Regions from separate parts of the Reyranella sp. GW821-FHT12G01 genome, predicted to be linked through region 1. Evidence: predicted binding sites of a transcription regulator. Region 1 holds the regulator's gene; each other region holds the start of a gene.
What was found. The regulator PhoB, encoded in region 1, activates phosphate uptake and scavenging genes when phosphate is short. The targets are predictions, from matches to a motif close to TGTCATNNANCTGTCAT.
Positions count from the first base shown of each region.

Region 2: the regulator PhoB is predicted to act here: its motif matches at 7,514-7,530, upstream of AC1RP5_RS03070 (NAD-glutamate dehydrogenase).
Region 3: the regulator PhoB is predicted to act here: its motif matches at 7,303-7,319, upstream of ugpB (sn-glycerol-3-phosphate ABC transporter substrate-binding protein UgpB).

Region 1 is NZ_JBXAPV010000001.1:795,989-806,670, forward strand. Features, by position in the region: gene phnG (phosphonate C-P lyase system protein PhnG) at 1-151, opposite strand, end outside; gene pstS (phosphate ABC transporter substrate-binding protein PstS) at 409-1,452, shown strand; gene pstC (phosphate ABC transporter permease subunit PstC) at 1,503-2,516, shown strand; gene pstA (phosphate ABC transporter permease PstA) at 2,521-3,405, shown strand; gene pstB (phosphate ABC transporter ATP-binding protein PstB) at 3,405-4,235, shown strand; gene phoU (phosphate signaling complex protein PhoU) at 4,268-4,993, shown strand; gene phoB (phosphate regulon transcriptional regulator PhoB) at 5,041-5,733, shown strand; gene AC1RP5_RS03895 (AmpG family muropeptide MFS transporter) at 5,926-7,317, opposite strand; gene AC1RP5_RS03900 (adenosine kinase) at 7,314-8,291, opposite strand; gene AC1RP5_RS03905 (DsrE family protein) at 8,308-8,697, opposite strand; gene AC1RP5_RS03910 (HesA/MoeB/ThiF family protein) at 8,694-9,482, opposite strand; gene AC1RP5_RS03915 (Bcr/CflA family multidrug efflux MFS transporter) at 9,514-10,682, shown strand, end outside.
Region 2 is NZ_JBXAPV010000001.1:631,853-642,534, forward strand. Features, by position in the region: gene AC1RP5_RS03055 (metal ABC transporter ATP-binding protein) at 1-740, shown strand, start outside; gene AC1RP5_RS03060 (metal ABC transporter permease) at 757-1,626, shown strand; gene AC1RP5_RS03065 (alpha/beta fold hydrolase) at 1,665-2,639, shown strand; gene AC1RP5_RS03070 (NAD-glutamate dehydrogenase) at 2,643-7,466, opposite strand; gene AC1RP5_RS03075 (ribonucleoside-diphosphate reductase subunit alpha) at 7,989-9,785, shown strand; gene AC1RP5_RS03080 (ribonucleotide-diphosphate reductase subunit beta) at 9,892-10,682, shown strand, end outside.
Region 3 is NZ_JBXAPV010000001.1:1,134,249-1,144,930, forward strand. Features, by position in the region: gene AC1RP5_RS05595 (TetR/AcrR family transcriptional regulator) at 1-199, shown strand, start outside; gene AC1RP5_RS05600 (ABC transporter substrate-binding protein) at 288-1,871, shown strand; gene AC1RP5_RS05605 (energy transducer TonB family protein) at 1,891-3,036, opposite strand; gene AC1RP5_RS05610 (50S ribosomal protein L11 methyltransferase) at 3,209-4,291, opposite strand; gene AC1RP5_RS05615 (sodium:proton antiporter) at 4,308-5,678, opposite strand; gene AC1RP5_RS05620 (SDR family oxidoreductase) at 5,732-6,496, opposite strand; gene AC1RP5_RS05625 (glycerophosphodiester phosphodiesterase family protein) at 6,565-7,257, shown strand; gene ugpB (sn-glycerol-3-phosphate ABC transporter substrate-binding protein UgpB) at 7,391-8,707, shown strand; gene ugpA (sn-glycerol-3-phosphate ABC transporter permease UgpA) at 8,794-9,675, shown strand; gene ugpE (sn-glycerol-3-phosphate ABC transporter permease UgpE) at 9,675-10,526, shown strand; gene AC1RP5_RS05645 (sn-glycerol-3-phosphate import ATP-binding protein UgpC) at 10,530-10,682, shown strand, end outside.

The sequences.
Region 1 (10,682 bases):
CCATGACCAGCCCGATCTCGGGCCGGCGCAGGACGATGTAGGTGGGAGTGGGGCCGAGGGCCTGCCAAAGCGCCTGCAGGCGCGCGCTGGGCGCTTTCGCGAGGACGGAAAGCCACCGGCGACGGCGCTCGATCGACGGGTTCGGAGACATGGGGCGCTCTTGAAAGAGGCGCACCATCTATTCGCTGCGTTACCGTTCGAAGGGCGCGGCGTTAAGTTCGTGTGACAGTGGGTAGTCTTATCCTCGGATATCTAACCCATTGATCAGAAAAGATAATTTTTTACATACGGAGTGACATTCACTGCGACAGGTCGTCTTTGTAACCGGATTGTCACATATTCGTCATAGGAGAGAGACGTACGGCTCCTAGATGACGGGCGCTTCGAAATTCAACGAAGGAGAACCCCGTGAACCTTACCAAGATCGTCCTCGCGGCAGCCCTGGCGATGTCGCCGGCTGCGGCCTACGCCATCGACATTTCCGGCGCCGGCGCGACCTTCCCGTATCCGATCTATGCCAAGTGGGCCGACAGCTACAAGAAGGAGACCGGCAACGGTCTCAACTACCAGTCGATCGGCTCGGGCGGCGGCATCAAGCAGATCAAGGCCAAGACCGTGACCTTCGGCGCCACCGACGCGCCGCTGACCGGCAAGGAGCTCGACGAGTCGGGCCTCGCGCAGTTCCCGATGGTGATGGGCGCGATCGTCCCCGTCGTGAACCTCGACGGCATCAAGCCGGGCGAGCTGACCCTCGACGGCCCGACCGTCGCCAAGATCTACCTCGGCGAGATCAAGAGCTGGGATGATGCCGCGATCGCCAAGCTGAACCCCAACGCCAAGCTGCCGAAGCAGGCGATCGTGCCGGTCCGTCGTTCGGACGGTTCGGGCACGACCTACAACTTCGCCTACTACCTGGCCGACGTGAGCCCGGACTGGAAGTCGAAGGTCGGCGTGAGCACTGCTCTGCAGTGGCCGGTGGGCATCGGCGCCAAGGGTAACGAAGGCGTTGCCGGCAACGTCGCACAGACCAAGGGCTCGATCGGTTACGTCGAGTACGCCTACGCCAAGCAGAACAAGCTGATCCACACCAAGATGGTGAACAAGGCCGGCAAGACGGTCGAGCCGACCTCGGCCACCTTCCAGGCTGCCGCCGCAAACGCCGACTGGAAGTCCCAGCCCGGCTACGGCGTGATCCTCGCCAACCAGCCCGGCGACCAGTCCTGGCCGATGACGGCCGCGACCTGGATCCTGCTCTACAAGAAGCCGGAGAAGCCCGCCGAGACCGCCGAAGCGCTGAAGTTCTTCGCCTGGTCCTACGCCAAGGGTGGCAAGGCTGCTGAAGAGCTCGACTACGTGCCGATGCCGGCCAACGTGATCGGCGACATCCAGAAGATGTGGCAGGCCGAGATCAAGAGCGCCGACGGCAAGCCGCTCTACTCGCCGACCAACTAAATGACGACAGGGCGGGTGGCGACACCCGCCCTTCATTCTTGGGGAGGCCAATGGCTTCGGGGGAACGGGACGTGAGTGAAGTTGCATTGAAGGGCGCAAGCGCGCCGGCGGCGGTGTCGGCCTCACGGGCCGCCGTATTGAGAAAACTGAGGCTGACCGATTCGATCTTCCATGGGCTGACGCGCGGCGCATCGCTGGCCGTGCTCGCCCTGCTGAGCGGCGTCATCATCGCCCTCATCGTCGGCGCCGCGCCGGCGCTCGGCACCTTCGGCTTCGGCTTCCTGTTCGACGAATCTTGGAACCCGGTCACCGAGCGGTTCGGTGCGCTGGCGCCGATCTTCGGCACGCTGGTCACCTCGTTCATCGCCATGCTGATCGCGGTGCCGGTCGGCCTGATGGTGGCGTTCTTCCTGACCGAACTCTGCCCGAAGATGCTGCGCCGCCCGATCGGTATCGCCATCGAGCTGCTGGCCGGCATTCCAAGCATCATCTACGGCATCTGGGGCCTGTTCGTGTTCGCGCCCTTCCTGCAGCAGTACGTGCAGCCGCTGTTCATCGACACGTTCCAGAACGTGCCGGTGCTCTCCACGCTGTTCGCGGGCCCGCCGTACGGCATCGGCATGTTCACCGCCGGTCTCATCCTGGCGATCATGGTGCTGCCCTTCGTGACCTCGATCTCGCGCGACGTGTTCGACGCGGTGCCGCCGGTCCTCAAGGAAGCCGCCTACGGCGTCGGCTGCACTACCTGGGAAGTGTTCCGCAACGTCGTCCTGCCGTTCACGCGCGTGGGCGTCATCGGCGGCTTCATGCTGGGCCTCGGCCGCGCGCTCGGCGAGACGATGGCCGTCACCTTCGTGATCGGTAACGCCCATCACGTGTCGGCCTCGCTGTTCGCACCGGGCACCACGATCTCGGCCTCGATCGCCAACGAATTCACCGAGGCGGTCGGCGATCTCTACACCTCGTCGCTGATCGCGCTCGGCCTCATCCTCTTCTTCATCACCTTCATCGTGCTGGCCATTGCCCGCTACATGCTGCTGCGCCTGCAGCAGCAGGGGAAGTAACGTCATGGCCACCACTGCAAATCCGACCGCCGGCAAATCGGCCGCGATGAACAGCCCGCTCTATGCCGGCCGCCGTCGCCGCAATGCGATCGCCAAGGGTCTGGCGTGGGCCGCCACGGCCTTCGGCCTGGGCTGGCTGGTCCTCATTCTCGGCGTGCTGCTCTACCAGGGCATCGGCGGGCTTTCGCTGGCCGTGTTCACCGAGAATACGCCGCCGCCGGGCGCCGCGGGCGGCCTGCTCAACGCGATCGTCGGCAGCATCGTGATGACGGTGCTGGCGGTGATCATCGGCACGCCGATCGGCATCCTGGCCGGCACCTACCTCGCCGAGTACGGCCGTCACGACAAGCTCTCGAGCGTCGTGCGCTTCATCAACGACATCCTGCTCAGCGCCCCGTCGATCGTGATCGGCCTGTTCGTCTACGAGATCCTGGTGGCGCCGATGGGCCACTTCTCGGGATGGGCCGGCGCTGTCGCCCTGGCCGTCATCGTGATCCCCGTCGTCGTGCGTACGACCGAGGACATGTTGACCCTGGTGCCGGACACGCTGCGCGAGGCGGCCGCCTCGATCGGATTGCCGCGCGCCCACATGATCGTCCGCATCGCCTATCGCGCGGCGCAGGCGGGCATCGTCACCGGTATCCTGCTGGCCATCGCCCGCATCAGCGGCGAGACCGCGCCGCTTCTGTTCACCGCGCTGAACAACCAGTTCTTCAGCATGAACATGGGCGCGCCGATGCCCAGCCTGCCGGTGGTCATCTTCCAGTTCGCCCTTTCACCCTATGCCGAATGGCAGAAGCTCGCCTGGACCGGCGCGCTCCTGATCACCGTCACTGTGCTGGGACTCAGCATCCTGGCCCGTTCGCTCACCTCCGCGAGGAAGTCCTAATGTCTATGCAATCCACGGACGGGCCCAACGTCGCCGTTCCTGTCGCCAGCCACGCCAAGCTCGACGTCTCGAAGCTCACCGCCAAGATCTCGCTGAAGAACCTCGAGTTCTTCTATGGCGACAGCCGGGCGCTCAAGGGCATCAACATGTCGCTCTACGCCAACAAGGCGACGGCCTTCATCGGACCGTCGGGCTGTGGCAAGTCGACCCTGCTGCGCATCCTGAACCGGATGTACGACCTCTATCCGGGCCAGAAGGCCACGGGCGAGGTTATGTTCGATGGCGACAACCTCTTGCGCGACGGCCAGGACATCAACCTGCTGCGCGCGCGCATCGGCATGGTGTTCCAGAAGCCGACGCCGTTTCCGATGTCGATCTACGAGAACATCGCCTTCGGCATTCGTCTCTACGAAAACCTCCCGAAGTCGGAAATCGACGGCCGGGTCGAGCACGCGCTGCGTCGCGGCGCCCTGTGGGACGAGGTCAAGGACAAGCTCAACGCCAGCGGCCTCAGCCTGTCGGGCGGCCAGCAGCAGCGCCTCTGCATCGCGCGCACTGTGGCGGTGAAGCCGGAAGTCATCCTGTTCGACGAGCCGTGCTCGGCGCTCGATCCGATCTCGACGGCCAAGATCGAGGAACTGATCGACGAGCTGAAGCAGGACTACACGATCGTCATCGTGACCCACAACATGCAGCAGGCCGCCCGCGTCTCCGACTTCACCGCCTTCATGTACCTGGGCGAGCTGGTCGAGTTCGGCCCGACGGCCACGCTGTTCACCACCCCGACCGACAAGCGGACGCAGGCCTACATCACCGGCCGCTTCGGCTGATCCGGCACGACAAAGAGAAGAAGGGACAGACCATGCCCGAACATACATTGAAGCGGTTCGACGAAGAGCTGGAGCGGCTGAGCGCCACGATCAGCGAGATGGGCGGCCTGGCCGAAAGCCAGCTCGCCCAGTCACTGGTGGCGCTTCGCGAGCGCGACACGGAAGTCGCCGAGAAGGTGATCGCCGAGGATCCCCGCGTCGACGCGCTCGACGAGGCGGTGCAGGAACAGACCGTGCGGTTGCTGGCGCTCCGCCAACCGATGGCGGTTGACCTGCGCGTCATCCTGTCGTCGATCAAGATCGCCGCGGCGCTCGAGCGCATCGCCGACTACGCCAAGAACACCGCCAAGCGCAGCATCGTGCTGAGCCATTCGACGCCTCCGGTCTCGGCGATCAACGGCATCGACCGGCTGGGCCGGCTGGTGCGCACCGCCCTCAAGGACGTGCTCGACGCCTTCGCCCATGGCGACGTGGTCAAGGCCCACGATGTGTGGGAGCGCGACGAGGAGATCGACCAGGTCTACACCGCCCTGTTCCGCGAGCTGCTGACCTACATGATGGAGGATCCGCGCACGATCACCGCGTGCACGCACCTCATGTTCATGGCCAAGAACATCGAGCGCGCCGGCGATCACGTCACCAACATCGCCGAACTGGTGAGCTTCCGCTCGACCGGCCATGGCTTCGACGAGGCCCGGCGCAAGGGCAGCGCGGCGATCTACGCGCCGACCAACAGCAACACGGGCGCCACGCCGTGAGCATGGCAGCCACCAGCCCCACGCGTCGCGACGCGCAAACCTCGTCGATGAAGCCGCACGTGCTCATCGTCGAGGACGAGACGGCGTTGGTCGAGCTGCTGCGCTACAATCTCGAACAGTCGGGCTTCAAGGTCGCCGTCGCCTATGACGGCGAGGAGGCTCTGCGCTCCGTCCAGGAAGACGTGCCCGACCTCATCCTGCTCGACTGGATGCTGCCGCTGATGTCGGGCATCGAGGTCTGCCGCCAGCTTCGCCGGCAGACGTCGACCGCCAACGTGCCGATCATCATGCTGACGGCGCGCGGCGAGGAGGGCGATCGCGTGCGCGGCCTCGACGCCGGCGCCGACGACTACGTCCCCAAGCCTTTCTCGCCGACCGAGCTGGTGGCGCGTATCCGCGCCGTGCTGCGGCGCATCCGTCCGGCATTGGCCGACGAGGCGCTGTCCTACGCCGACATCGTGATGGACCTGGTGGCGCATCGCGTGACCCGCGGCGGCAAGCCGCTGCATCTCGGTCCCACCGAATTCCGTCTGCTGCGCCATTTCATGGAGCATCCCGGTCGCGTCTTCTCGCGCGAGCAGCTCCTCGACTCGGTGTGGGGCAAGGACGTCTACGTCGAGGCTCGCACCGTCGACGTTCATATCCGCCGCCTGCGCATCGCGCTGAACGGCGAGAGCCATGTCGACGTGATCCGCACCGTCCGCGCCGCCGGCTACGCCCTGGACTCGACGCCCGGCTGATTTGGACCGCGGGCCCGGAGGCCCGCGGTCCAGAAAAGGGTTTTCCACACGGTCAGTAACGGTTTTGTAGCGTCCCCCGCCTAGACAGGGCGTGCCCGTTCCTCGCAGGCATCCCACGCCCCGCTCCCGGAACGGGCCGGTTCCCCCGGCTCGGACACGACACCGCAGCCGAATTACTGACCCCTCCTTCCCTCAGGAAGGAGGGGTTTCTTTTTCGAAATGACGCCGGACGATCACCGCCAGCACCAGTGCCGGCAGGCCGAGCAGGGCTGTGTAGACGAAGAATATCGCGTAGCCGCCGAACTTGTGGGTGGCGGAGAACTCTTCCTGCAGCCTGTCGACGACCCATCCCGAGGAGCCGCCGAGCAGCTTGCCGGGCAGGGTCATGATCGAGGTGAACAGCGCGTACTGCGTCGCCGTGTAGGCCGTGTTGGTGAGGCCCGACAGGAAGGCGATGAAGATCGAGCCCGACATGCCGCCGACCAGATTGTCGACGCTGATGGCGATGGTGAGGATCATCAGGTCGGGCTGGCCGACCCAGGCGAGCCACGAGAAGGTGAGATTGCTCGCCGCGATCAGGAACACCGCCGGCGCCAGGAGGCGCGCCGCGCCCATGCGGAACACCATCGCACCGCCCAGCAGCGCGCCCAGGATCGTCATGACGAAGCCGAAGATCTTGGAGACGTCGGCGATCTGGTCCTTGCTGAAACCCATGTCGATGTAGAACGGGTTTGCCATCACGCCCATGGCAATGTCCGACAGCCTGAACAGGCCGATGAACAGCAGCAGCAGGACGGCCATCCAGCCGTAGCGCGCGAAGAAGTCGACGAACGGGCAGACGATGGCGCCATAGACGAAGATCAACGCCTTGCGTGCCCAGTCCGGCATCGATCCGAGACTCGCGGCGAAAGTGGCGACCTTGCCTTCGAGTTCGGTCGTGCCGGTCGACGCGCGCCGTTCAGGTTCCGAGATCAGGAGCGTCGTGGCGATGCCCACGAGGCCCAGCGCCGCCATCGTCTGATAGGCCGCCGTCCAGGAGACGAACTGCGCCACGTAGAGCGCGCCCGCGCCGGCCGCGAGGACGGCGATGCGATAGCCGAGCTGGTAAGTCGCGGCCGTCGCGCCCTGCAGGCTCGCATCCGTCGCCTCGATGCGCAGGGCGTCGAGGGCGATGTCCTGCGTGGCCGACGAGAAGGCGACGACCAGCGCGAACACGACCATCCACCAGAGGTCGGTGCGCGGATCGCAGAACGCCATCGCGAGCAGGCCACCGGCGATGCCGCTCTGCGCCAGTAGCATCCAGGAGCGGCGACGTCCCAGCCAGCGCGTCAGCAGGGGAAGCCGCACTCGGTCGACGACCGGCGACCACACGAACTTGAAGGAGTAGGTGATGCCGATCCAGCTGATGAAGCCGATCGCGGTACGGCTGATGCCGTATTCGCGCAGCCAGGCCGAGAGGGTCGAGAAGACCAGCAGGAACGGCAGCCCGGCCGAGAAGCCGAGGAACAGGAACTGGACGACGCGCGGGTGGCGGTAAGTCGCAAGCGACTCCCGCCAGCCCCGCGCCTGTGCGTCAGCGCTCAAATCAGGCCCTTGAGCGGCTGCTCGGGCCGCGCGCCGACATGGGAGATCACTTCGGCCGCGGCGATGCCGCCCAGCCGCGCGCATTCGGCCAGCGGCTTGCCGTGGGTGAAGCCGAACAGGAAGCCCGCGGCATAGAGATCGCCGGCGCCGGTCGTGTCGACGACCTTGGCGACGGGGGCCGCCGGGACCTCATAGGTCTCGCTGCCCTTGATCACGACCGAGCCCTTCGAGCTGCGCGTGAGGGCGGCGATCTTGGCCTCCTTGCGGGCGGCCTCGAGGGCCTGCTCGAAGGTCTCGACCTCGTAGAGCGCTTTGATCTCGTCCTCGTTGCCGAACAGGATGTCGACCTTGTCGCGGATCAGGTTGCGGAACTCCTCGCGATAGCGATGGACGCAGAAGGAATCCGACAGGGTGATCGAGACCTTGCGGCCGGCGGCGCGCGCGGCGTCGAAGGCCTTGAGCACGGCCTGCTTGGCGGCCGGCGCATCCCACAGATAGCCCTCGACATAGGTGACCTGGGCCGAGGCAACGCGCTTGGCGTCGATGTCGGCCGGTCCGAGGCCGGTGCAGGCGCCGAGATAGGTGTTCATGGTCCGCTGCGCGTCGGGCGTCACCAGGATCAGGCAGCGCGCCGTCGCCGGACCCTCGGTCGCGGCCGGTGTCTCGAAGGACACGCCGGTCGCCTTGAGGTCGTGGCCGAACACCTTGCCGAGCTGGTCGTTGCGCACCTTGCCGATATAGGCGCCCTTGCCGCCGAACGAGGCGATGCCGGCCATGGTGTTGCCGCACGACCCGCCGGACACTTCGACACCGGGACCCATGCCGTCGTAGAGCTGCTCGGCGCGGGCCTCGTCGATCAGCATCATGCTGCCCTTCACCAGGCCGTGCTTGCCGAGGAAGGCTTCATCGGAACGCGAGATGACGTCGACGATGGCGTTGCCGATTCCCAGCACGTCGAAGGTAGCGGATGTCATGAGGTCTCCCACAGCGTCACAGTGATACCAGGTGCATGCCCGGCTTGGTCTCTTCCAGCAAGGTCACGATGCCGGCGACCGAGAAGGGTACGTCGGCCCGCAGGCTCGCGCGATCGATGTCGAGGGACCGCAGGCCCATTTCGCATACGATCAGGCGTCCGCCAAGTTCGATGCAAGCCTGCAGCAGCGTCTCGAAGTCGCCGACGCCGCGGGCGCGATTGCGGGCGTCGCTTTCCCAGTCGCGCAGCGCCGGGGGCGAGCCCTGCAGGGCGCGGATGCCGCCCATGGTAAAGAACAGCACGGCCGGCTTGTTCACGGCCAGCGCCGCCGCGGCGAGCGCAAGCCCGTAGTGGACGCTCTCGTAATCGTCGGAGCGCAGGATGACCGAGAGACCGCCTTCACTCATGACGTCGCTCCCGCAGGACTGCCGCAGGTCGGGCAATCCGGCCGCTTGGTGACCGCCAGCGTCTCGAAGGAGGCGTTGAGCGCGTCGTACATCAGCAGCGAGCCGGAGAGCGAGCGCCCGACGCCCAGGATCTCCTTCACAACCTCGGTGGCCTGCAGCGTTCCCAGGGTGCCGGCCAGCGCGCCCAGCACGCCGGCCTGCGCGCAGCTCGGCACGGCATCCTCCGAAGGCGCCGCGGGGAAGAGGCATCGCAGGCAGGGATGCCCCGCGCCCTGCCAGGCCTTGTAGGTCGAGATCTGGCCGTCGAAGCGCAGGATCGCCGCCGAGACCAGCGTCTTGCGCAGCCTGTAGCAGACGTCGTTCAGCAGATAGCGCGTGGCGAAGTTGTCGCTGCCGTCCGCCACGATGTCGTAGCCGGCGACGATGCGCTCGGCATTGTCCTCGGTGAGGCGCTCGTCATGCGCCTGCACGCGCACTTCAGGATTGATCTCTTCCAGCGCGCGGCGTGCGCTTTCGACCTTGGAGACACCCACGTCCGACGTACGGTGAATCACCTGCCGCTGCAGGTTCGAGAGGTCGACCGTGTCATGGTCGATCACGCCGAGCGTGCCGATGCCGGCCGCGGCGAGATACTGCAGGAGGGGTGCGCCGAGCCCGCCGGCGCCGACGACCAGGACTTTGGTCGCAATCAGCTTCGACTGGCCGATGCCGCCGATCTCCGCCAGCACAATATGTCGCGCGTAGCGGCGGATCTGCGTTTCCGACAGGGCAGGTAGCGACGTCATGGTCCGCTTATAGCATGGGACCCGTCATCCAATGGCTGTATCAGCGAGCCCGATGACCTCGACCTCAACACGTCCGTCCCTCACGCCAGCGCTTCTCTTCCTGCTCGCCCTGCTTTCGGCCTTCACGCCGCTGTCGATCGACATGTACCTGCCGGCGCTGCCGGTGATCGCCGTCGACCTGCACGGCAGCGCCGGCGACATCCAGCTCACGCTGTCGTCGTTCATGATCGCCTTCGGTGTCGGCCAGATCTTCTACGGGCCGGCGGGCGACCGCTTTGGCCGCAGGCCGGTCATCCTGGGCGGTCTCGCCATCTATGTCGTGACCAGCGTCGGCTGCGCCTTCGCCATGGAAGCGGGCCATCTCGTGGGCCTGCGCTTCCTGCAGGGGCTGGCGGCGTGCGGCGGCGTGGTGCTGGCGCGCACGATGGTGCGCGACCTCGCCGAGAAGGACCAGGCCGCGCGCGCGATGTCGCTGATGATGGCCTGCACCTCGATCGCGCCGATGCTGGCGCCGCTGATCGGCGGGCAGATCCTGTGGTTCCTGGGCTGGAGGGCGATCTTCTGGGTGCTGGCCTGCATCGGCTTCATCGCACTGACCCTGGCCTATATCCGCCTGCCCGAGACCTTGCGGCCGGAGTATCGCCAGCCGCTGGTGCTGTCGGCGATCATCAAGCGCTTCGGTGAGCTGATCCGGCATCGCGCGTTCATGGGTTACGCCTTCACCAGCTCGTTCATGTTCTCGGCACTGCTCTCGTTCATCTCGGGCTCGCCATTCGTGTTCATCGAACGCTACGGCGTGGCGCCGCGCAGCTACGGGCTGATCTTCGGCAGCATGATCATCTTCATGACGGTCGGCAGCCTGCTGAACGCCAAATTCGCGCCGGTTTTCGGAGCGGACAAAATCCTGCGCTACGCCGTCATCGTGCCGGGCGTCACCGGCCCGATCGCGCTGGTGCTTGGCTGGATCGAGGCGCGCTACGGCACGATCGGCATGTGGCCGTTCTTCCTGTGCTTCGGGCCGCAGATCGCGACCATCAGCCTGATTGGCCCCAACTCGATGGCGATGGCCTTGCAGCGCTATCCGCACATGGCGGGTACGGCATCGTCGTTGATGGGCGTCATGCAGTTCGGCCTGGGCGCGGTGTTCGGCGCCGTCGTCGGCCAGACCTTCGACGGCACCATCGCGCCCATGACGACCGC
Region 2 (10,682 bases), 160 kb from region 1:
ATTCAGCCCTTCGCCTGGTCGACCTGACCGTGAGCTACGATCGCCATCCCGCGGTCCATCACGTGTCGGCGGAAATCCCGGCTGGTGAGATCACGGCCATCGTCGGCCCCAACGGCGCCGGCAAGAGCACCTTGCTCAAGGCGATGCTCGGCCTGGTGCCGAGGGTCGAGGGCCGCATCGAATGCAAGGCGAGGCGCATCGCCTATCTGCCGCAACAGGCCGAGATCGATCGCTCCTTCCCGATCTCGGCGCTCGACACGGTCCTGCTCGGCCGCTGGTCGCGCTTCGGCGGCTTCGGGTCGGCCACGAAGGCCGATCTGCACGATGCCCAGCATGCGCTAGAGGCGGTCGGGCTCTCGGGCTTCGAGCGCCGCCCGATCGATACGATGTCGGTCGGTCAGTTCCAGCGCGTGCTGTTCGCGCGCCTGCTTCTGCAGGACGCCGATCTCGTCCTGCTTGATGAGCCGTTCGCCGCCATCGACAGCAAGACCGTGGCAGACCTGATGGTCGTGATCCGTCGCTGGCAGGAAGAGAAGCGGACGGTCGTCGCGGTGCTGCACGACCTCGACCAGGTGCGACGCGACTTCCCGAATTCGCTGCTGCTGGCACGCGAGCTGGTCGATGCCGGCCCGACCTCGCGCGTGTTGTCACCGGAGAACCTGTTGCGCGCCCGTGCCATGGCCGAGGCCTGGGACGAGCATGCCGGCGCCTGCGAAGTGCCGATGCGGCTCAGCGCCTGATCGAGCGCTTCGCGTCATGCTCTACGAATATGTGATCGCGCCCTTCGCCGATTTCGGCTTCATGCGCCGTGCGCTGGTCGCGAGCCTGGCGCTGTCGATCGGTGGTTCGTCGATCGGCGTGTTCCTGATCCTGCGTCGCATGAGCCTGATGGGCGATGCGCTGGCGCATTCGCTGCTGCCGGGTGCGGCCATGGGCTTCCTGATCGGCGGGCTGTCGTTGCCGGCGATGAGCCTGGGTGGCTTCATCGCGGGCGTCGCCACGGCGCTGCTCTCGGGCGTGATCGCGCGCTTCTCCAGCATGCGCGAGGATGCGAGCTTCGCGGCCGCTTACCTGACGGCGATGGCGCTGGGCGTGCTCATCATCTCGATACGCGGGTCGGCGGTCGATCTGATGAACATATTGTTCGGCGCGATCCTCGCGGTCGACGATGGCGCGCTGATCCTCGTCGTGTCGACGGCGACGGTGACCTTGATCGGCCTCGCCGCCATCTATCGCCCGCTGGTCGTCGAATGCTTCAACCCGGGCTTCCTTGCCGCGATGGGCGTGCGCGGCTCGCTCTATCACTATCTCTTCCTGTCGCTCGCCGTGCTGAACATGGTGGCGGGCTTCCAGGCGCTGGGCACCTTGATGGCGCTGGGCCTCATCCTGCTGCCAGCCGTCGCCTCGTCCTTCTGGGCGCGCGAGGTCTGGTCGATGAGCCTCGTCGCGGCGCCGATGGCGTTTGCCTCGGCGGCCATCGGTCTTCTGGTGTCGTTCCATGCCGGCCTGCCGTCGGGTCCGGTGATCGTGCTGTTCGCCAGCTTCTTCTTCCTGCTGTCTCTGCTGTTCGGCACGCGCGCCTCGGTGCGGGCGCGCCTGTCACGGCCGGTTCACTTGCGCGGCTAACACGGCAGGCTAGGGTGACCTCCGCGGAGGAAACCAGAATGACGAACTCACCGGTGCCGGGCGTCACGCTCAAGACGACGACCGCCAACAACATTCACATGCGATACGCTGAAGCGGGAACGGGACCGCTCGTGCTGTTCTGCCATGGTTGGCCGGAGAGCTGGTATTCGTGGCGCCATCAGCTCCAGGCGGTGAGTGCCGCCGGCTTCCGCGCCGTCGCGCCCGATATGCGCGGCTATGGCGGCACGCAATCGCCCGAACCGATCGACCAGTACACGCTCTATCATCTCGTGGGCGACATGGCCGAGCTGGTGAAGGCACTCGGCGAGACGAAGGCGGTGATCGTGGGTCACGACTGGGGCGCGCCCGTCGCCTGGCATGCCGCCCTCTGGCGGCCCGATCTCTTCACCGCCGTCAGCGCAATGAGCGTGCCTTATGCGCCGCCGGGCTATGTCGACATCCTGTCGGCGCTGGAGAAGCTCGGCATCGACAACTTCTATCTGCAGTACTTCCAGAAGCCGGGTGTCGCCGAGGCCGAACTGCAGCAGGACATTCGCGGCGCCCTGCGCAAGCTCTACTACACGGCCGGCGGCGAGATGATGGAGAAGGACAAGGGCTTCGGCCGCCTCACCGGCGGGTCGCTCCTGGCCAACACCGTCGATCCCGAAACGCTGCCGGCGTGGCTGAGCGATGCCGACCTCGATTACTACGCCGGCGAGTTCGCGCGCGCGGGCTTCCGCGGTGGCCTCAACTGGTACCGCAACCTGCGCCGCAACTGGGAGCTCAGCGGTCCGTGGCGCGGCCAGCCGATCCGCCAGCCCTCGCAGTTCATCGCGGGCAGCCGCGACGGCGTGCTGCGCTTCCCGGCCGCCAAGAGCCAGCTCGAAGCCTATCCGAAGACCCTGCCGGGTCTGCGCGGCAGCCACATCCTCGAGGGCGCCGGCCACTGGGTGCAACAGGAGCGCGCCGCCGAGGTGAACCGTCTGCTGATCGAGTTTCTCAAGGGCCTGTAAGCCCTAGACCAAGGTGCGCAGCTCGGCGGTAGCGACCGACAGCATGGCGAGGTCGATCGCGCCGGTGGCGGCGAGGTCTTCCCGTAGAAGACGGTCGACCCGCTCCAGCGCGAGCTTGCGCGGTTCGCTCCAGGCCGCCAGCGCGGCATCGGGATCGCAGTCGTTGCCGCCGCCCGCGCGCAGGGCCGACCGCAGCAGGTCGGCATGCAGCGCCGCCAGCTCGTCCTGCATCGCAAGTGCCGCCTGCGAGGGCCACAGTCCGTCGCGCGGCAGCTTCTGCGCGGCGTTGGCCAAGAGGGCCAGCGACAGCCGTTCGCCCAGCCGGAAATAGAGGCGGGCCGTACTGCCGATCGAGCAACCATTGGCTTCGGCGGCCAGTGCGAGATCGCCGGCGGCGGCCAGCGTTTCGAGCGCGGCCGCGCGGCGGGCGAGGTCGGCCGGCGCGCCCATGGCTTCGAGCGCCGCCGAGCGTTCGCCCAGCGCCGCGCCTTCGGCCTGGCCGACCAGATCGGCGGACAGATCGCCCAGCTCCGCGACGGCGCGGCCGAGCTGCGCCGTGGCCGCGGTCGTGTCGAGCGGCTGCGGCAGGCGACGCAAGGTCCATTGCACGCAGCGCAGCACGAAGCGCTGCGAGGCGACCAGCATGCGCACTTGCGCCTCGGCCTTGAGCATCGGATCGAGTGCCTCGATGTCGGCCCACAGGTCGCGTAGTTTCCAGGCATCACGCACGACGGTGAAGGCCTGCGCGATGGCGGCGGCCGAGGCGCCGGTCCGTTGTCCGACCGTGTGCACGAAGGTCGGGCCGCAGCGATTGACCAGCGAGTTCACGACCTGCAGCGCGGTGATCTCGCGGCGCAGGCGATGGCCCTGGATCGCCGCCGGATATTTTTCCTGCAGCAGGGTCGGGAAGTAGCGCAGCAGTTCTTCTTCCAGGCGCGGATCGTCGGGCAGGTCGGAGGCCAGGATCTCCTCGTTGAGGTCGATCTTGGCGTAGGCCAGCAGCACGCAAAGCTCGGGGCGCGTCAGCGGCTGGCGATTCTGCGCGCGCACGCGCATCGCAGCCGAGTCGGGCAGGAACTCGACGGCGCGATCGAGCTTTCCCTTGCGCTCCAGCGCGCGCATGAAGCGCTCCAGCCGATCATGTTCCTCGGCCGCCTGTCCCTCGACGACGCTGATCGCCTGGCTCTGCTGGTAGTTGTTGCGCAGCACCAGGCTTGCCACTTCGTCGGTCATCGAGAACAGCAGCGGATTGCGCGCCTCGGCTTCCAGCGCGCCGGCCGCGATCGCGCCGCCCGTCGCGATCTTGATATTGACCTCGTGATCGGACGTGTCGACGCCCGCCGAATTGTCGAGCGCGTCGGTGTTGATTTTGCGCCCGGCGAGCGCTGCTTCGACACGACCGCGTTGCGTGAAGCCGAGATTGGCGCCCTCGCCGACCACGCGCGCCCGCACCTGACCGGCGTCGATGCGCACCGCGTCGTTGGTGCGATCGCCGGCATCGCCATGGCTCTCGCTCGCCGCCTTCACATAGGTGCCGATGCCGCCGAAATAGAGCAGGTCGACCGGCGCCGTCAGGATGGCGCGCAACAGGTCGAGCGGCGCCATGGTCGGCGCCTCGATGCCGAGTACCGCGCGCGCCTCGGGCGAGAGCGACACCGACTTGGCGGCCCGATCGAAGATCGCGCCGCCCGCCGACAGCAGGCTCTTGTCGTAGTCCATCCACGAGGAGCGCGGCAGCGCGAACAGCCGTTGCCGTTCGGCCAGGCTGGTCGCCAGATCGGGCGAGGGATCGATGAAGATGTGGCGGTGATCGAACGCCGCGACCAGCCGGGTGTGCGGCGACAGCAGCATGCCGTTGCCGAACACATCGCCCGACATGTCGCCGACGCCGGCCACGGTGAACGGCGTTTCCTGGATGTCCTGGCCCAGTTCGCGGAAATGGCGCTTCACCGACTCCCACGCGCCGCGCGCGGTGATGCCCATCTTCTTGTGGTCGTAGCCCGCCGATCCGCCCGAGGCGAAGGCATCGTCGAGCCAGAAGCCGTAGTCGTGGGCCAGGCCATTGGCGATGTCGGAGAAGGTGGCGGTGCCCTTGTCGGCGGCGACCACGAGATAGGGATCGTCCACATCGTGGCGAACGACGTCGGCCGGCGGCACGATGCCGCCGCCCGCATAGTTGTCGGTGATGTCGAGCAGGCCGCGGATCAGCGTCTGGTAGCAGGCGATGCCCTCGGCTTGGACCTGTTCGCGCGTGCCACCGACCGGTGGCTGCTTCACGTAGAAGCCGCCCTTCGAGCCGACCGGCACGATGACGGCGTTCTTCACCATCTGCGTCTTCATGAGGCCGAGGATCTCGGTACGGAAATCCTCGCGCCGGTCGGACCAGCGGATGCCGCCGCGCGCGACGCGGCCGCCGCGCAGGTGGATGCCCTCCATGCGCGGGCTGTAGACGAAGATCTCGACCAGCGGGCGCGGGGCCGGCAATTCGTCGATCGCGCGGCTGTCGATCTTGAAGGAGATCCAGTCCTTCGACCCGCCGGCCTGCCAGTAGTTGGTGCGCAGGGTGCAGAGCACGGCGTTGTGCAGGCGCCGCAGGATGCGGTCCTCGTCGAGCGTCGTGACCGCTTCGAGGGCCGAGGCGAACTCCGTCTCGATATTCGCGATCTTCCCGGTGCGCGCGTCGGACGCCGCCTCGCCCAGCGCCGGATCGAAGCGCGCCACGAAGAGATCGACCAGCAGGCGCGCCACCTTCGGATAGGCCGACAGCGCGCGCTCCATATAGTCCTGGCTGAACGGTATGCCGGCCTGCCGCAGATACTTCACATAGGCGCGCACGATGGCGATCTCGCGCCACGCGAGGCCGGCGCCCAGCACCAGCCTGTTCAGCCCGTCATTCTCGAGCGCGCCGCCGCGCAGTTTCTCGATCGCCTCGATAAAGCGCGGGCCCGCGGCGTCGAGATCGACCGCCGACTTGTCCGCGGTCTCGACGCGCAACACCTGCATCGCCACGCCATGCGTCTGGTCGTCGCCGCCCTCCTTGCGCAGCAGGAACGGCGCCTCGCTGATGACCCGCAGGCCGAGATTCTCGGCGAGTGGCAGGATGTCGGAGAGCGCGATGGGCTTGCGCGGATGGAACAGGCGGAGCGCGAAGCGGTGCGCGGGCATGCCGGTCCGCCGCCCGACCTGCACGCCGAAGCCCGCGCCGTCGCCGAACGTCTTCAGCAGGTCGATGTCGATGACGGCTTGCGCCGCGTCGAAGGTCTCGCGATAGACCGGCGGGAACCAGTCGCGCCAGCGCTTCGCGGCGGCGCGGCCCTCGGCCTCGCCGAGCTTCGCCTGGAGCGCGTTGCGCAGCCGGTCGCTCCACGAGGTCGCGGCCTCGGCCAGCCTGTTCTCGAGTTCGGTGAGATCGGGGCCAGGCTGCTCGGGCGCCTGGAGCTTCAGCGTATAGAGTGACTGGATCAGCGCGGAATCGCTGCTGCCCGACGCCACGATCGACGTCACCTTGCCGTTCCAGGCCTTCTCCAGCATCGCGGCGAAGCGCGCCGAGAGCGTCGCATCGAAGCGTTCGCGCGGCGCGAAGACCAGCGCGGTGGCGAAGCGGCCGACCGTGTCGAGGCGCGAGAACAGCGCCACCCGCCGCCGCTCCTGCAGCTGCAGAATGCCCAGCACGTGGTCGTAGAGCGTGTCCTCATCGATCTGGAACAGCTCGTCGCGCGGATAGGAATCGAGGATCGCCAGCAGCGCCTTGCCGTCGTGGCCATGCCGGTCGAAGCCCGACCGGCGCAGCAGTGTCTCGATCCTGCCGCGCAGCAGCGGCACGTCGTGTACCGCCGCGTGATAGGCCGCCGAGGTGAACAGGCCGACCAGCCGATGCTCGCCGGTGACCCTTCCGTCGGCATCGCAGGTCTTCACGATCACGCAGTCCATCGCGCCGCTGCGATGGACCAGCGAGGCACGGTCGGTCTTCACGACCAGGATGTTGTGCGGCCCGCGTGCGAAGCGGGCCATCGCCTCGCCGCTGCCGACGCCCGGTTCGAACAGGCGAACCTCGTCGCGACGCAGGATGCCCAGCGCCGATCCCGGCACCAGTTCATAGCGCAGGCCGGCGGGCTGGCTCGCATCCTCGACGTAGCGATAACGGCGATGGCCGAGGAAGGTGAAGTGGTTGGCTTCGAGCCAGCGCAGGAAGTCTTCGTATTCCGCGAAGTTCGGCGCGCGACCGGGCGCCAGGTTGGTGATGGCGTCGAGACACGCGTGACGCATCGCGCGCCAGTCGTCGACCGCCAGGCGCACCTCGGCCAGCACGCGGGTGAGCGCGGCGGCGATCTCGTCGATCACGATCGCATCGGCCTGCCGGTCGATTTCGATATGCATCATCGATTCGGCGCGCGCGCGTTCACCGGCTTCGAGCGCGATGCCCACCAGGTCGCCGTCGAGATCGCGGCGCGCCGCCATCACGGGATGGGCGAGCAGGTGGACAGAGATGTCGCGGCGATCGAATTCGTTGGCGATCGAATCGACCAGGAACGGCATGTCGTCGTTGACGATCTGCACGATCGTATGCCGGCTCTCGAACCCGTGGTCGGCCATCGACGGATTGAAGAGGCGCACCTTGGCTACGCCGGGCAGCCGGCGGCGGGCGAAGGTCAGCAGCGAGGTCGCGGCGGCGGCCCGCTGGTCGACGGGCGCGGCGGCCAGGTCCTTATCGGACAGACGGCCGAACAGCCTGCGCGCAAATTGGGCGGATTCCTCACCGCCGGCCTGCAGGGCGGCGGCACAAATGGCGTCCAGCCCGTAGACTCGCGGCACCGAAGCGATGGCCATATTTTGTGCATTCCTCCGGGATTTCGCGGCGGATGTTACGCCTCACCATGACATTCTGACGACGGACTCTTGGCGATGCCAAGAATGCCCATCGAATCTCGCCTTTCGCGGACTCGACCCGACGCGCTGAGCCGATTCGCTGCGGTTTCTGTCTGGGATCCACGGAATCCGTGGAGAAGCGCGTTTTGTTCTCATAGAATGCTGCACTTGCGAAGGTTCGTGAACGGTCAAAGAAATACAATTTCAAACCTATTTTTCGCACGCTTTTTCAATGGCTTAACCAACCATTCTTGAGATTCACAAACCGGGAATAAATTTCGCAATGACAGGGTCGGCGGCTCGCGTACTATCTATGGATAGTGGGGAGAGACGAACCGCTCCCTACATCTAGGTGTCTTCCACAGACTGTTCTATCCACAACTGTGGACAAAAAGAAAAAGGGGACCGCAAGTGTTTGATGTCGTTCAAGTTCGAAGCGGTGCGCGGGTTGTTACCGATTCCTCTCGGGATTCCCGGCTCACCATCTTTGGCAAGGCTACACTGAACGACCGGTACCTGTTACCGGGCGAAAGCTATCAGGACATGTTCGCGCGCGTCGCGGCGGCCTATGCCGACGACGACGCCCACGCCCAGCGTCTCTACGACTACATCAGCAATCTGTGGTTCATGCCGGCCACACCCGTTCTCAGCAATGGGGGGACCAGCCGCGGCCTGCCGATCTCGTGCTTCCTCAACGAGGCGAATGACAGCCTCGAGGGCATCGTCGGGCTGTGGAACGAGAACGTGTGGCTCGCGTCGCGCGGCGGCGGCATCGGCTCCTACTGGGGCAATCTCCGTTCGATCGGCGAAAAGGTCGGCATGAACGGCAAGACCTCGGGCGTGGTGCCGTTCATCCGTGTGATGGACTCGCTCACGCTCGCGATCAGCCAGGGCTCGCTGCGCCGCGGCTCGGCCGCCGTCTACCTGCCGGTGAACCATCCCGAGATCGAGGAGTTCATCGAGATCCGTCGCCCGACCGGCGGCGACCCGAACCGCAAGGCGCTGAACCTGCATCACGGCCTGCTGATCTCCGACGCCTTCATGCGCGCGGTGGAGAACGACGAGGAGTGGGCGCTGGTCAGCCCGAAGGACGGCGCCGTGCAGCGCACCGTCTCGGCCCGCCACCTCTGGATTCGCATCCTGACGGCGCGCGTCGAGACCGGCGAGCCGTACCTGATCTTCGTCGATCACGTGAACAATGCCCGTCCCGAGCACCACAAGCTCGCGGGCCTCGAGGTCAAGACCTCGAACCTGTGCAGCGAGATCACGCTGCCGACCGGCATCGACCATCACGGCAAGCAGCGCACCGCCGTTTGCTGCCTCTCGTCGCTCAACCTCGAGACCTACCTCGAGTGGCACGAGCATCCGACCTTCATCGAGGACGTGATGCGCTTCCTCGACAACGTGCTGCAGAGCTTCATCAACACCGCCGGCTCCGACTTCGCGCGCGCGACCTATGCCGCCATGCGCGAGCGTTCGGTCGGTCTCGGCGTGATGGGTTTCCACTCCTTCCTGCAGGCCAACAACATTCCGCTGGAATCGGTGATGGCCAAGGTGTGGAACAAGAAGATGTTCAAGCACGTCCGCGCCCAGTGCGACGAGGCGTCGATGACGCTCGGCAAGGAGCGCGGTGCGTGCCCGGATGCTGCCGACTTCGGCTTCCAGGACCGCTTTTCCAACAAGCTCGCGATCGCGCCGACCGCGTCGATCTCGATCATCTGCGGCGGCGCCTCGCCCGGCATCGAGCCGTCGGCGGCCAACGTCTACAACCACAAGACCCTCTCGGGCTCGTTCGTGGTGCGCAATCCGTACCTCGAGAAGGTCCTGATCCAGAAGGGCAAGAACGACGAGGACACCTGGACGGCGATCACGACCGACCAGGGCTCGGTGCGCAACGTCGACTGCCTCGACGATCACGAGAAGGCGGTGTTCAAGACCGCGTTCGAGATCGACCAGCGCTGGCTGGTCGAGCATGCGGCCGACCGCACGCCCTATATCTGCCAGAGCCAGTCGCTGAACCTCTTCCTGCCGGCCGACGTGCACAAGCGCGACCTGCACCAGATCCACATGATGGCCTGGAAGCGTGGCGTGAAGAGCCTCTACTACTGTCGCTCGCTGTCCATCCAACGCGCCGAGAGCGTCGCGGGCGAAGCCCTCGCCGCACCGCTCGGCGACCATGCCCTTACGGCGCCTAGAATCGATGCTCCCTCTTCTCTGCCGCTCGGAACGCCGCCGGGTACTCAGAGCAATGACTACGAAGAATGCCTTAGCTGCCAGTAACTAGCGTCATCCCCAGCTGCGCCCCCCTTGCTTCGGGGCCGTGGCTGGGGATTTTGATTTCAAGCGATCCCATTTTTATACGCCCGACCGAATTGGACGCCGCGCCATGTCACTCCTCGACGCCAAGCCGATCTACAAGCCGTTCCACTATCCCTGGGCCTACGACGCCTGGCTGACGCAGCAGCGCATCCACTGGCTGCCCGAGGAAGTGCCGCTGGCCGACGACGTGAAGGACTGGCGCAACAAGCTCACCGACAGCGAGCGTCATCTGCTGACGCAGATCTTCCGCTTCTTCACCCAGGCCGACGTCGAGGTGAACAACTGCTACATGCGGCACTATTCGCGGGTCTTCAAACCCACGGAAGTGCAGATGATGCTGGCCGCCTTCTCGGCGATGGAGACGGTGCACGTCGCCGCCTACAGCCACCTGCTCGACACGATCGGCATGCCCGAGACCGAGTACTCCGTCTTCCTCACCGTCAAGGAGATGAAGGACAAGTACGACTACATGCAGGGCTTCAACGTCGATTCGAAGGCCGACATCGCCAAGACGCTGGCCGTGTTCGGCGCCTTCACCGAGGGCCTGCAGCTGTTCGCCAGCTTCGCGATGCTGATGAACTTCCCGCGCTTCAACAAGATGAAGGGGATGGGCCAGATCGTGACCTGGTCGGTGCGCGACGAGACGCTGCACTGCAACTCGATCGTCAAGCTGTTCCGCACCTTCATCCAGGAGAACCCGGAAGTCTGGACCGAGGAGCTGCAGCGCGAGATCTACGTCGCCTGCTCGACCATCGTCGATCACGAGGACGCCTTCATCGACCTCGCCTTCGAACTGGGCGGCATCGAGGGCATGACCGCCGTCGACGTGAAGCGCTACATCCGCTACATCGCCGACCG
Region 3 (10,682 bases), 340 kb from region 1:
GGTCCGCGATCTCGACGCCGCGACCTATATCGGCGTAACGGCCGTCGAAGCCCTGACGCACGAGTTCGTCATCAACAAGCCCGATGCGCTGGCCGGCGACCGCGATCTCTTCATCGAAGAAGTCGCGCGCTTGCTGGAGGGCTATCTGATGCCGGCCCGTTCCCCGATGAAGAAGCGCCCCGTCCGCCTACCCAGGTAGCCGGCCGAGCGGCACGCGCATTGCATGGCTTGTGAGGGGAACTGGCAGCCTGCCGGGCACGGTCCGTGACAGGCAAAGGGGGTGACTCATGGCCCATTTGCACAAGTTTGCAGCGGTCGCGGCGATGGCGTTCGGATGGGCGGCCGGGGCGGTGGGACCGGCAGCGGCCCAGACGACGCTCCGGATGGTGTCGCACGCCGACATCAAGATCCTCGATCCGATCTGGACGACGGCGAACATCAGCCGCAACCACGGCTACATGATCTACGACGTGCTGTTCGCCACGGACGCCGATTTCAAGATCCAGCCGCAGATGGCGGAGAAGTACACCGTCTCCGACGACAAGCTCACCTACACGATCACCTTGCGCGATGGCCTGGAATGGCACGACGGCAAGCCCGTCACGTCCGAGGATTGCATCGCCTCGATCAAGCGCTGGGGCGCGCGCGACGGATATGGCCAGGTGCTGATGAAGGCGATGGCCGACATGAAGGCCGTCGATGACAAGACCTTCGTCCTCACCCTGAAGGAGCCGTTCGGTCTGGTGCTGGAGGCGCTGGGCAAGGTGGGGTCGAGCGTGCCCTTCATGATGCCCAAGAGGGTGGCCGACACCGATCCCAACAAGCAGATCGAGGACTATACCGGCTCGGGCCCCTTCATCTTCAAGAAGGACGAGTGGAAGGCCGGCGAGCGCGTCGTCTACGTGAAGAACACGAAGTACAAGCCGCGTGCCGAGCCGCCGTCGCTGCTGGCTGGCGGCAAGGTCGTGAAGGTCGACCGGGTCGAGTGGCTGGCCATTCCCGACCCCAGCACGGCGGCCAATGCGCTGATCGCGGGCGAGATCGATCTCATCGAGACGCCGCCGCCCGATCTGTTTCCGCTGCTCCGGGCTGCGAAGAACGTCGAACTGTACGGCTGGAACGCGCTCGGCTCGCAGGCACTGATGCGCTTCAACCACCTGCAACCGCCGTTCAACAATCCGAAGGCGCGTCAGGCCGCGATGTATGCGATCGCGCAGGAGGATCTGCTGCGGGCGCAGTATGGCGAACCCGAGATCTACAAGGTGTGCAACGCGCCGTTCATCTGCGGCACGATCTACGGCAAGGAGTACGGCGATTTCCTGATCAAGCCCAACCTGGAGAAGGCGCGGGCCCTCCTGAAGGAGTCGGGCTACGACGGCACGCCGATCACGATGCTGCACCAAACCGATCTCGCCTCGTCCAACCAGTTCCCGCCGGTCGCCAAGCAGCAGCTCGAGCGCGCCGGCTTCAAGGTCGAGATGCTGGCGATGGATTGGCAGAGCGTGATCTCACGGCGCGCGCGCAAGGAGCCGCCGGCCCAGGGTGGCTGGAACATCTTCTTCACGACCAACATCACCATCGACGTCGACAATCCCGGCACCAGCGGCTACGCCGCCGCGACCTGCGAGAAGGCCTGGTTCGGCTGGCCCTGCGATCCCGAGATCGAGAAGCTGCGCACGGCCTTCCTCAAGGAAGGCGATCCGGCCAAGCGCAAGGAAATCGGCTTCGCGATTTCCGATCGCTTCATGGACCAGGGCATCTTCGTTCCGCTCGGCCAGTACAAGGCCTTCGGCGCCTATCGCAAGGACAGGCTCGAAGGCTGGCTGCCGGGCCCCGTGGCCATGGTCTGGAACATCAGCAAGAAGAACTGAAGCCGCGAGAAGCGGGAGGTCACGGCCCCCGGTACGACACCAGCGGCACCGTGAAGGACGCGGGGTCGCCCTTGATCTCGGCTGGAACCGGCGGATAGGGCGAGCCCGCCCGCACGCCGGCCATCACGCCGTTGTCGAACTCCGGCAACCCACTCGACTGCACGACGCGGACATCGAGCAGCCGGCCGTCGCGGGCGATGACGATCTGCACGACGGTCCTGCCTTGCTGTGCCTTCGTGTTGCTGGCCGTGTATCGATAGCCCACGAGCTTGCGGACGACCTGGGCCAGGTAGTTGTCGGTGATCTTGGCGCGCGAATAGGCATCCGCCGGATTGACGAAGGGATGGGGCGACGGCGGCTCCTTCGACGATGCCGACGGAGGCCGCTTGCTCGGCGTCGTGGCGAGCGGCGAGGGTTTTAGCTCCGGCTTGGGCGCAGGCGGCGGCTTGCCCGGCGGCGTCGCCAGCGCCTGCTGCTGCGGCATGGGCTTGGGCGTCGGCGCAGGCTCGGGCGGCTTGGCCTGCGGCTGAGGCTGCGGTTGAGGCGGCGTCGGCGTTGCCTGCGGCGCGGGCGGCGGCGGCTGCTCGGGCGCCTTCTTCAGACCGTTCTCGGTCGGCACGTCGATCGGCTTCTCGGCCGGCGTCGCCGGCGGAGGCGGCTGCACGCTGGTCTCGACCGGTGGCGTGGGCGTCGGCGGCGGAGGGGCGGCCTCCAGCTGCGGAAACTCCTTCGAGGCCTCGCGCTCGGGCGGCGGCGGCGGTGCGGGGGGCTCCTTCGACACCTGATCGGTCGGCGGAGCCTGCGTCCGCTTGTCGTCCACGATCGGCGCCGGCGGTGCCAGGGCGTAGTCGACCGGCGGCGCTGGCGGTGTCGGCGGCTGCTGGGCCTGCTGGGGTGGTGGTGGCTTCGGCGGTTCGGGCTTGGGCGGCTCCGGCTTCGGCGGTTCCGGCTTCGGGGCCTCGGCCTTCGGCGGCTCCGGTTCTGGCGGTTTCGGCTGCTCGAAGGAGACCTCGATCGCTTCCTCGACCGGCGGCACCGGCGTTCGCTGCTGCGACAGCCACCACAGGACCGCGGCCACCAGCACGTGCAGCAGGATCGCCATCGCCAGGGCGACGGGCGACATGCGGTCGGAACGGTAGGAGAAGGCGCTTACGGCGTGGGCCACGGGGTCGTTCTACAGCTTTTCGCCTCGATGCTTGGCGTCCTCGGTACGAGAGGGCGGGCCTGGGTGTGCCAAGGATCGGGAGGCTTTTCCCATTCTAGAGGAAATGCGCCGGTAGCCTCTGCGGTTTCTTGTCCGCTAGGCCGTTGGAATTACTGGCAATTTTGCGGGATTCCTATGAATCCGACCCGGTCCACAGCCAGAGCGACGTCCGGTCCCGGCCGCCGTGCACGACCACCTGCTCGCCCGGGCGCGACTCCATGACAGAGGGCAGGGGCTGGAACATCACGGCCCAGCACGAGGACGCCCCCGGCGCCGGCCTGTTCTCGTAGGTGCCCTCGGCGTCCATCCGCAGCCAGATCCACTGGGCGATGCCGTTGACCGGGCCGCCGGTGCTGGTGAGGCAGGCCGATGCGCGATGGTTTTCGAAGGGGCCGCCCGAGCTGAAGTCGAAGCTGAAAAGATCGGCCGGTTCGCTCCTGAGCTCGAGCGCTTCGTTCCCGATCGACAGGCCGATGCGCCCGCCCAGCACATTCATCGGCGACAGGTCGAACCCCTGGACCGACTCGACCTGTTTGCGCGCGAGCTTGCCGTAATGGGCGAGAGCGATGCGAACGGCGCCGTGCGAGGGAATGATGCAGGCGGCGGGTTGTGTCAGCCGTCCGACCGCGTCCTCGAGGCAGCCGAGCACGTCCTCGCCCAGCAGGTCGTTGGTGACGATCTCCGACACGAGGATGTCGACGGGCCTGGGAAGGTCGGCGCCGATCGCGAGATCGCGCGAATGCTTGCAGACGACGCTCACGCGATCGGCGAAGCCGTTGCGCTCGACGATCCCCGCGGCGGTCGCGGCCGTGGCGCTGTTGAATTCGCAGCTCACCACATGGGCCGCGCCGGCGCGCGCCGCCATCATGCCTAAAAGGCCCGATCCCGCGCCGATATCGAGGACGTGCGACCCGGCCCGCACGTTGCGCCGCAGCGCCGCGTCGTAGGCCGCGTTGCGGGTGTCGTCGGCCAGGATGGCATGGTGCCAGACCGGCACGCTGCGGCTCATGACGAGTCCGACGATGCGTTCGACTTCGGGATCGTCCGGGGCGATGCGGCGTGCCTCGCGCGCGAGCTCGACGGCGCGCTGCACCTCGCCGCCGTCCAACATCAGCTTCGCCAGCCGCGCCATGCGGACCGGATGGCCGGCGAGGCGCGTGACCATCTCGGGCACCGAGAGGTGTTTCAGAAGCGACGCGGCGGCCAGCGAGTCCACGGTGATCGATGGCCCTTCAGTGGAAGAACATGAAAGTCAGCACGATGAAAAGCGGCACGAGGATGCCGCACGACCAGGCCATGTAGCCGAAGAAGCTCGGCATGCGGATGCCGGCTTCCTCGACCACCGCCTTGACCATGAAGTTGGGTGCGTTGCCGATATAGGAGTTGGCGCCCATGAACACCGCGCCGCAGGAGATCGCCGCGAGGGTGCCGGCAAGCGCTCCCATCAACAGATCGGCATCGCCGCCGGCCAGGTTGAAGAACACGAGATAGGTCGGCGCGTTGTCGAGGAAGCTCGACAGGATGCCGGTCAGCCAGAAATACCAGACGTCATTGGGCTGGCCGTCCGGGCCCGTCACCAGGGCGACCAGGGGCGCGAGCGCGCCGTCCTTGCCGGCGCGGAGAATGGCGAGCGCCGGCGCGATGGTGATGAAGATGCCGGCGAACAGCTTGGCGACCTCGGCCATCGGTCCCCAGCTGAAGCCATTGTCCGCGCGCGACTTGCGCGAGGTGAGTCGCAACGACAGGAAGCAGATCGCCACCAGCGCGAGGTCGCGCAGCACGTTCTGGAGCTCGAGCGGCACGTGGAAGACGCTGAAATGAACGCCGGGATTCCAGGTGCCGCTCATCAGCACGACGCCGACGATGGCGAGTAGCAGGATGATGTTGGCGCCACCTTCGAGGCGCACCGGCTTTTCCGGCGTCGGGTCGGACTTGAGATGGCCTTCCTTGCGGTACCAATAAGTGTCGAGCGCATAGAACAGGGCCAGGAGGACGAGGGTGCAGACCAGCATCTGCGGGAACAGATGCTGCGTCGTCCAGAAGAAGCTGACGCCTTTCAGGAAGCCCAGGAACAGCGGTGGATCGCCGAGCGGCGTCAGCGCGCCGCCGATGTTCGACACCAGGAAGATGAAGAACACGAAGACGTGCGTCTTGTGCCGGCGATCGTCGTTGGCGCGGATCACCGGGCGGATCAGCAGCATCGACGCGCCAGTCGTGCCCATCCAGCCCGCCAACACCGTGCCGATCGCCAGCAGGGCGGTGTTCATCGACGGCGAGCCGTGCAGGTTGCCCTTGATGTGGATGCCGCCCGTCACGGTGAAGAGCGCCAGCAGCAACACGATGAAGGGAATGTAGTCCAGCAGCAGCAGGTGGATGATCTCGTAGGCGGCCGTCGGAATGCCATGGATCACGGCGAAGGGCACGACGATCATCGCCGCCCAGGCGGCGGAGACCTTTCCAAAGTGATGATGCCAGAGGCTCGGCGTCGCGAGCGGCAGGATGGCGATCGACAGCAGGATGCCGACGAAGGGGATCATCCAGGCGAGGCCGAGATGGCGGCCGTCGATGGCCGGTGCATCGGGGCTGGCAGCGAACGCCGGCAAGGCGAGGCCGAGCGCGAGGGCGCCCGCGAGAGGGGGGAGGTGTCGGATCTTCTTCAGCCCATGTAGGTGGCGGTGACGCCACCATCGACGGTGAGCGTATGGCCGTTGACGTAGCTGGCGGCCGGGGAAGCAAGGAAGATCGCGGCGCCGGCGATCTCCGACGGGTCGGCCCAGCGCCGGGCGGGACAGCGCATCCGCATCCGCTCGCCGGCCGGCGAGGCGATCAGCGCCTCGTTGGTCTCGGTCGCGAAGAAGCCGGGCGAGATGGCGTTGGAAGTGATGCCCTTGTCGCCGAGTTCGCCGGCCAGCGCGCGGGCCAGCGCAGCGAGGCCTGCCTTGGCCGCGATGTAGGAGGAGGCGCCGGGCGCCGCGAGCGTGGCGGCGATCGAGGTGACGAGGATCAGCCGGCCCCAGCCGCGCTCGACCATGCCCGGCACGACCAGCCTGATCAGCGCCTGCCCGGCCGACAGGTCGGTATCGACCAGCCGGGCGAAATCGTGGGATTCGATCTCGGTGAAGGGGCGGCGGTCCCGCTCGCCGACATTGTGGATCAGGATGTCGATCGGCCCGGTCTCGGCGAGGGCCAGGTTCATGGCGGTCCGGTCGGCCATCCCGAACACCACCGCGTCGGTCGCCCGGCCGGCGGCGCGCAGTTCGGCCAGCCGCGGCGCCAGCCTCTCGTGCGAGCGTCCATGCAGGATCACGCGGGCGCCGGCCTCGGCCAGGCCCTTGGCCATTTCCCAGCCGAGGCCGCGGGCCGAGCCCGTGATCAGGGCGGTGCGGCCGTCGAGGCGGAATTTGTCGGGGAAGGTGGACATGGATATCGGACGGGACAGGAGCGAGGCGTTAAGCTATTGCGACAGCCGAGTTAGCTTCGGATTCGTTCATGCTGCAACTGCCTAAAGTCGTCGGCCATCGCGGCGCCATGGCCTATGCGCCGGAAAACACGCTGGATTCGTTCCGCGAAGCCCATCGCCGGGGCGCGACCTGGGTCGAGATCGACGTCAAGCTGACGGCCGATGGCGTGCCCATCGTGATGCACGATTCGTCGCTCAAGCGGACGACCGGCGTCGACCGGCTGGCGTCCGAAATACGGGCTGCCGAGCTGCCGCCCTCGGTGCCGACCTTCGAGCAGGCGATCGCCTGCTTCGGCGAGCTGGGACTGGGCTGCAACGTCGAGATCAAGCCCTGCGAGGGAAGTGAGGCCGAGACGGCGCGCGTGACGGTCGCGACCTTGCGCAAGTCGTGGCCGGCCAAGCTGCCGGCGCCGCTCCTGTCGAGCTTCAAGGACGCTTCGCTCGCCGCCGCCCGTGAGGCCGCGCCCGAATTTGCGCGGGCGCTGCTGATCGACGAGGTGAAGGACGACTGGCAGGCCCGCGCCGAAGCCGTGTCGGCCGTCGGCATCAACACCAGCGGCAAGCGGCTGACGGCGGTCCGTGCCGTCGAGATCCGCAAGGCCGGCTACCTGCTCAGCGTCTACACGATCAACGACGGCGACGTCGCCCGGGCGCTGGTCGGCATGGGCGTGCAGTGCGTCATCAGCGACGCGCCCGACGTGATATTGGCGGCGCTTCAGTAATATCGACCATTTGGGGGTTGCGTTACCTGCGCAGTCTTGGTGGACTGTCATCAGACCGCAACAAAAGAGACACATCGCAGTCTTGCGGCCCGCCGATACATCGCCGGGGATTTTTCTGGGAGGTTTGTTCGATATGACACGGATTCTGCTGTCTTCCGTCGCGGCTGCGGCGGTTCTCGCGAGCGCGTCGACCGCGTTCGCGCAGACCGAGATCCAGTTCTGGCACGCCATGGGCGGCAACCTGGGTGAAACGGTCAATGCGCTGGCCGACGGCTTCAACAAGTCGCAAAGCGAATACAAGGTCAACGCGGTCTACAAGGGCTCCTATCCGGAGACGCTGACCGCCGCGATCGCCGCCTTCCGCGCCAAGCAGGCGCCGCACATCGTGCAGGTGTTCGAAGTCGGTACCGCCAACATGATGGCCGCCAAGGGCGCGATCTATCCGGTCTATCAGCTGATGGCCGATGCCAAGGAGCCGTTCGATCCCAAGGCCTATATCGGCCCGGTCTACGGCTACTACTCGACGACCGACGGCAAGCTGCTGTCGATGCCGTTCAATTCCTCCACGCCGGTGCTCTACTGGAACAAGGACCTGCTCGCGAAGGCCGGCCTCGATCCCAACAAGGGCCCGACGACCTGGCCGGAACTCGGCGAGATGGCGAAGAAGGCCGTCGCGGCCGGCGCCAAGTGCGGGTTCACGCCGCAGTGGCAGACCTGGACGCTGATCGAGAACTACGGCGCCTGGCACAACCTGCCCTACGCCACCAAGGACAACGGCTTCGGCGGCACCGATATCGAACTGAAGTTCAACGATGCGCCGCGTATCAAGTTGATCCAGATGATGGCCGAGTGGACCAAGGACAAGACCTTCGTCTACGGCGGCCGCGAAGGTAAGTCGGACTCGCTGTTCAACGGCGGCGAATGCGCGTTCCGTATCGGCTCGTCCGGTTCGGCCGCGGGCGCGGAGAAGGCGCTGGGTCAGGACAAGGTCGGCATCGGCATGATGCCCTACTCGCCCGACGTCATCGCCAAGCCGCAGAACTCGATCATTGGTGGCGCCACGCTGTGGGTGCTGCAGGGCCGTCCGGCCGCCGAATACAAGGGTGTCGCCAAGTTCCTGACCTACCTGTCGACCACCCCGGTGCAGGCCAAGTGGCACCAGGAGACGGGCTATGTGCCGATCACGGTCGGCGCCTACGAAGCCACGGAGAAGGACGGTTTCTACAAGAAGTTCCCGGGCCGTGACATCGCGGTCAAGGAGCTGACGCTCAACCCGCCGACGGCCAATTCGAAGGGCCTGCGCATCGGCAACTTCGTGCAGATCCGCGACATCGTCGACGAGGAGCTCGAGTCGGTGTGGTCGGGCAAGAAGGACGCCAAGACCGCTCTCGACGACGCGGTGAAGCGCGGCAACGAACAGCTTCGCAAGTTCGAAGCGGCCAACAAGTAAGACCGGCCTTGGCCGCGCTCTTTTTTCAGGTTCCTCTCCCCCTGGCGGGGGAGAGGAGACTTGAAAGCGGGGTGCGTCTCTAAGTCATGGAAAAGCGCGTCACCTTCAACGAACGATGGCTGCCCTACCTTCTGGTGGCGCCGCAGATCGTCATCACCCTGGTCTTCTTCTTCTGGCCGTCGGGCCAGGCGATCTACCAGTCGGTGCTGACCGAGGACGCGTTCGGCGGCAATACCAAGTTCGTCTGGTTCGATAACTTCACCTCGCTGTTCCACGACAGCGCCTATTTCGCCTCGGTGCGACTTACCCTGGTGTTCAGCGCGCTGGTCGCCTCGATCGGCCTCGCCGTCTCCCTGCTGCTGGCCGTGATGGCCGACCGCGTCATCCGCGGCGCCTCGCTCTACAAGATGATCCTGGTCTGGCCCTATGCCGTGGCGCCCGCCGTGGCCGGCGTGCTGTGGGGCTTCCTGTTCAATCCGTCGGTCGGCGTGGTCGCCTGGCTGCTGCACAAGGTCGGCGTCGACTTCAACTACGTGATGAACGGCAACCAGGCGCTGATCCTGGTCGTCATCGCCGCGGTCTGGAGCCAGGTCAGCTACAATTTCCTGTTCTTCCTCGCCGGCCTGCAGTCGATCCCGAAGTCGCTGATCGAGGCGGCGGCGATCGACGGCGCGGGACCGGGGCGGCGCTTCTGGGACATCGTCTTCCCGCTGCTGTCGCCCACCGGCTTCTTCCTGCTGGTGATCAACATCATCTACGCCTTCTTCGGCACCTTCGGCATCGTGGGCTCGCTCACCCAGGGCGGGCCCGGCCAGGCCACCAACATCCTGGTGTGGAAGGTCTACAATGACGGCTTCCGCGGCCAGGATCTCGGCGGCTCCTCGGCCCAGTCGGTGATCCTGATGATCGTCGTCATCGCGCTCACCTTCGTGCAGTTCCGCTTCATCGAGCGCCGGGTGCATTACTGATGGTCGAGAACCGGCCCTTCGTGACCTGGCTCAGCCATATCGTGCTGATCATCGGCCTCGTCGTCATCGCCTTCCCGGTCTGGATGACCTTCGTGGCCTCCAGCCACGACCAGCAGACGATGCTGCAGCCGCCGGTGCCGCTGTGGCCCGGTTCGCACCTCATCGAGAACTACAAGGAAGTGCTGGTCGACGGTTACAACAGCAAGCGCGGCACCGTCCCGCTCTACGTCACGCTGACCAACAGCATGATCATGGCGCTGGGGGTGGCGCTCGGGAAGATCGCCATCTCGATCATCGCCGCGTTCGCCATCGTTTACTTCCGCTTTCCGCTGCGCATGACCTTCTTCTGGGCGATCTTCGTGACGCTGATGCTGCCGGTGGAGGTCCGCATCGTGCCGACCTACGGCGTCGTCGCGAGCCTCGGCATGCTCGATACCTATGGCGGATTGATCATCCCGCTGATCGCGTCGGCCACCGCCACCTTCCTGTTCCGGCAGTTCTTCCTCAGCGTGCCCGACGAGCTCACCGAGGCCGCCCGCGTCGACGGTGCCTCGCCGATGCGCTTCTTCTGGGACATCCTGCTGCCGATGAGCCGCACCTCCATCGCCGCGCTGTTCGTCATCCAGTTCATCTACGGCTGGAACCAGTACCTGTGGCCGCTGCTCATCACGACCAAGGAGAAGTACTACACCGTCGTCATGACGGTCTCCCGCCAGGCCAACGTGGTTGACGCGGTGCCGAGCTGGAACCTGCTGATGGCCATGGCGATGCTCGCCATGCTGCCGCCGGTGCTGGTCGTTGTGTTCATGCAGCGCCAGTTCGTGCGCGGCCTCGTCGAGACGGAGAAGTAGGCCATGGCGCAAGTCCACCTGCGCGGCGTCAAGAAGAGCTACGACAAGCTCGAGATCATCCACGGCATCGACATGGAGATCGCCGACGGCGAGTTCATCGTCATCGTCGGACCCTCGGGCTGCGGCAAGTCCACCCTGCTGCGCATGGTGGCGGGG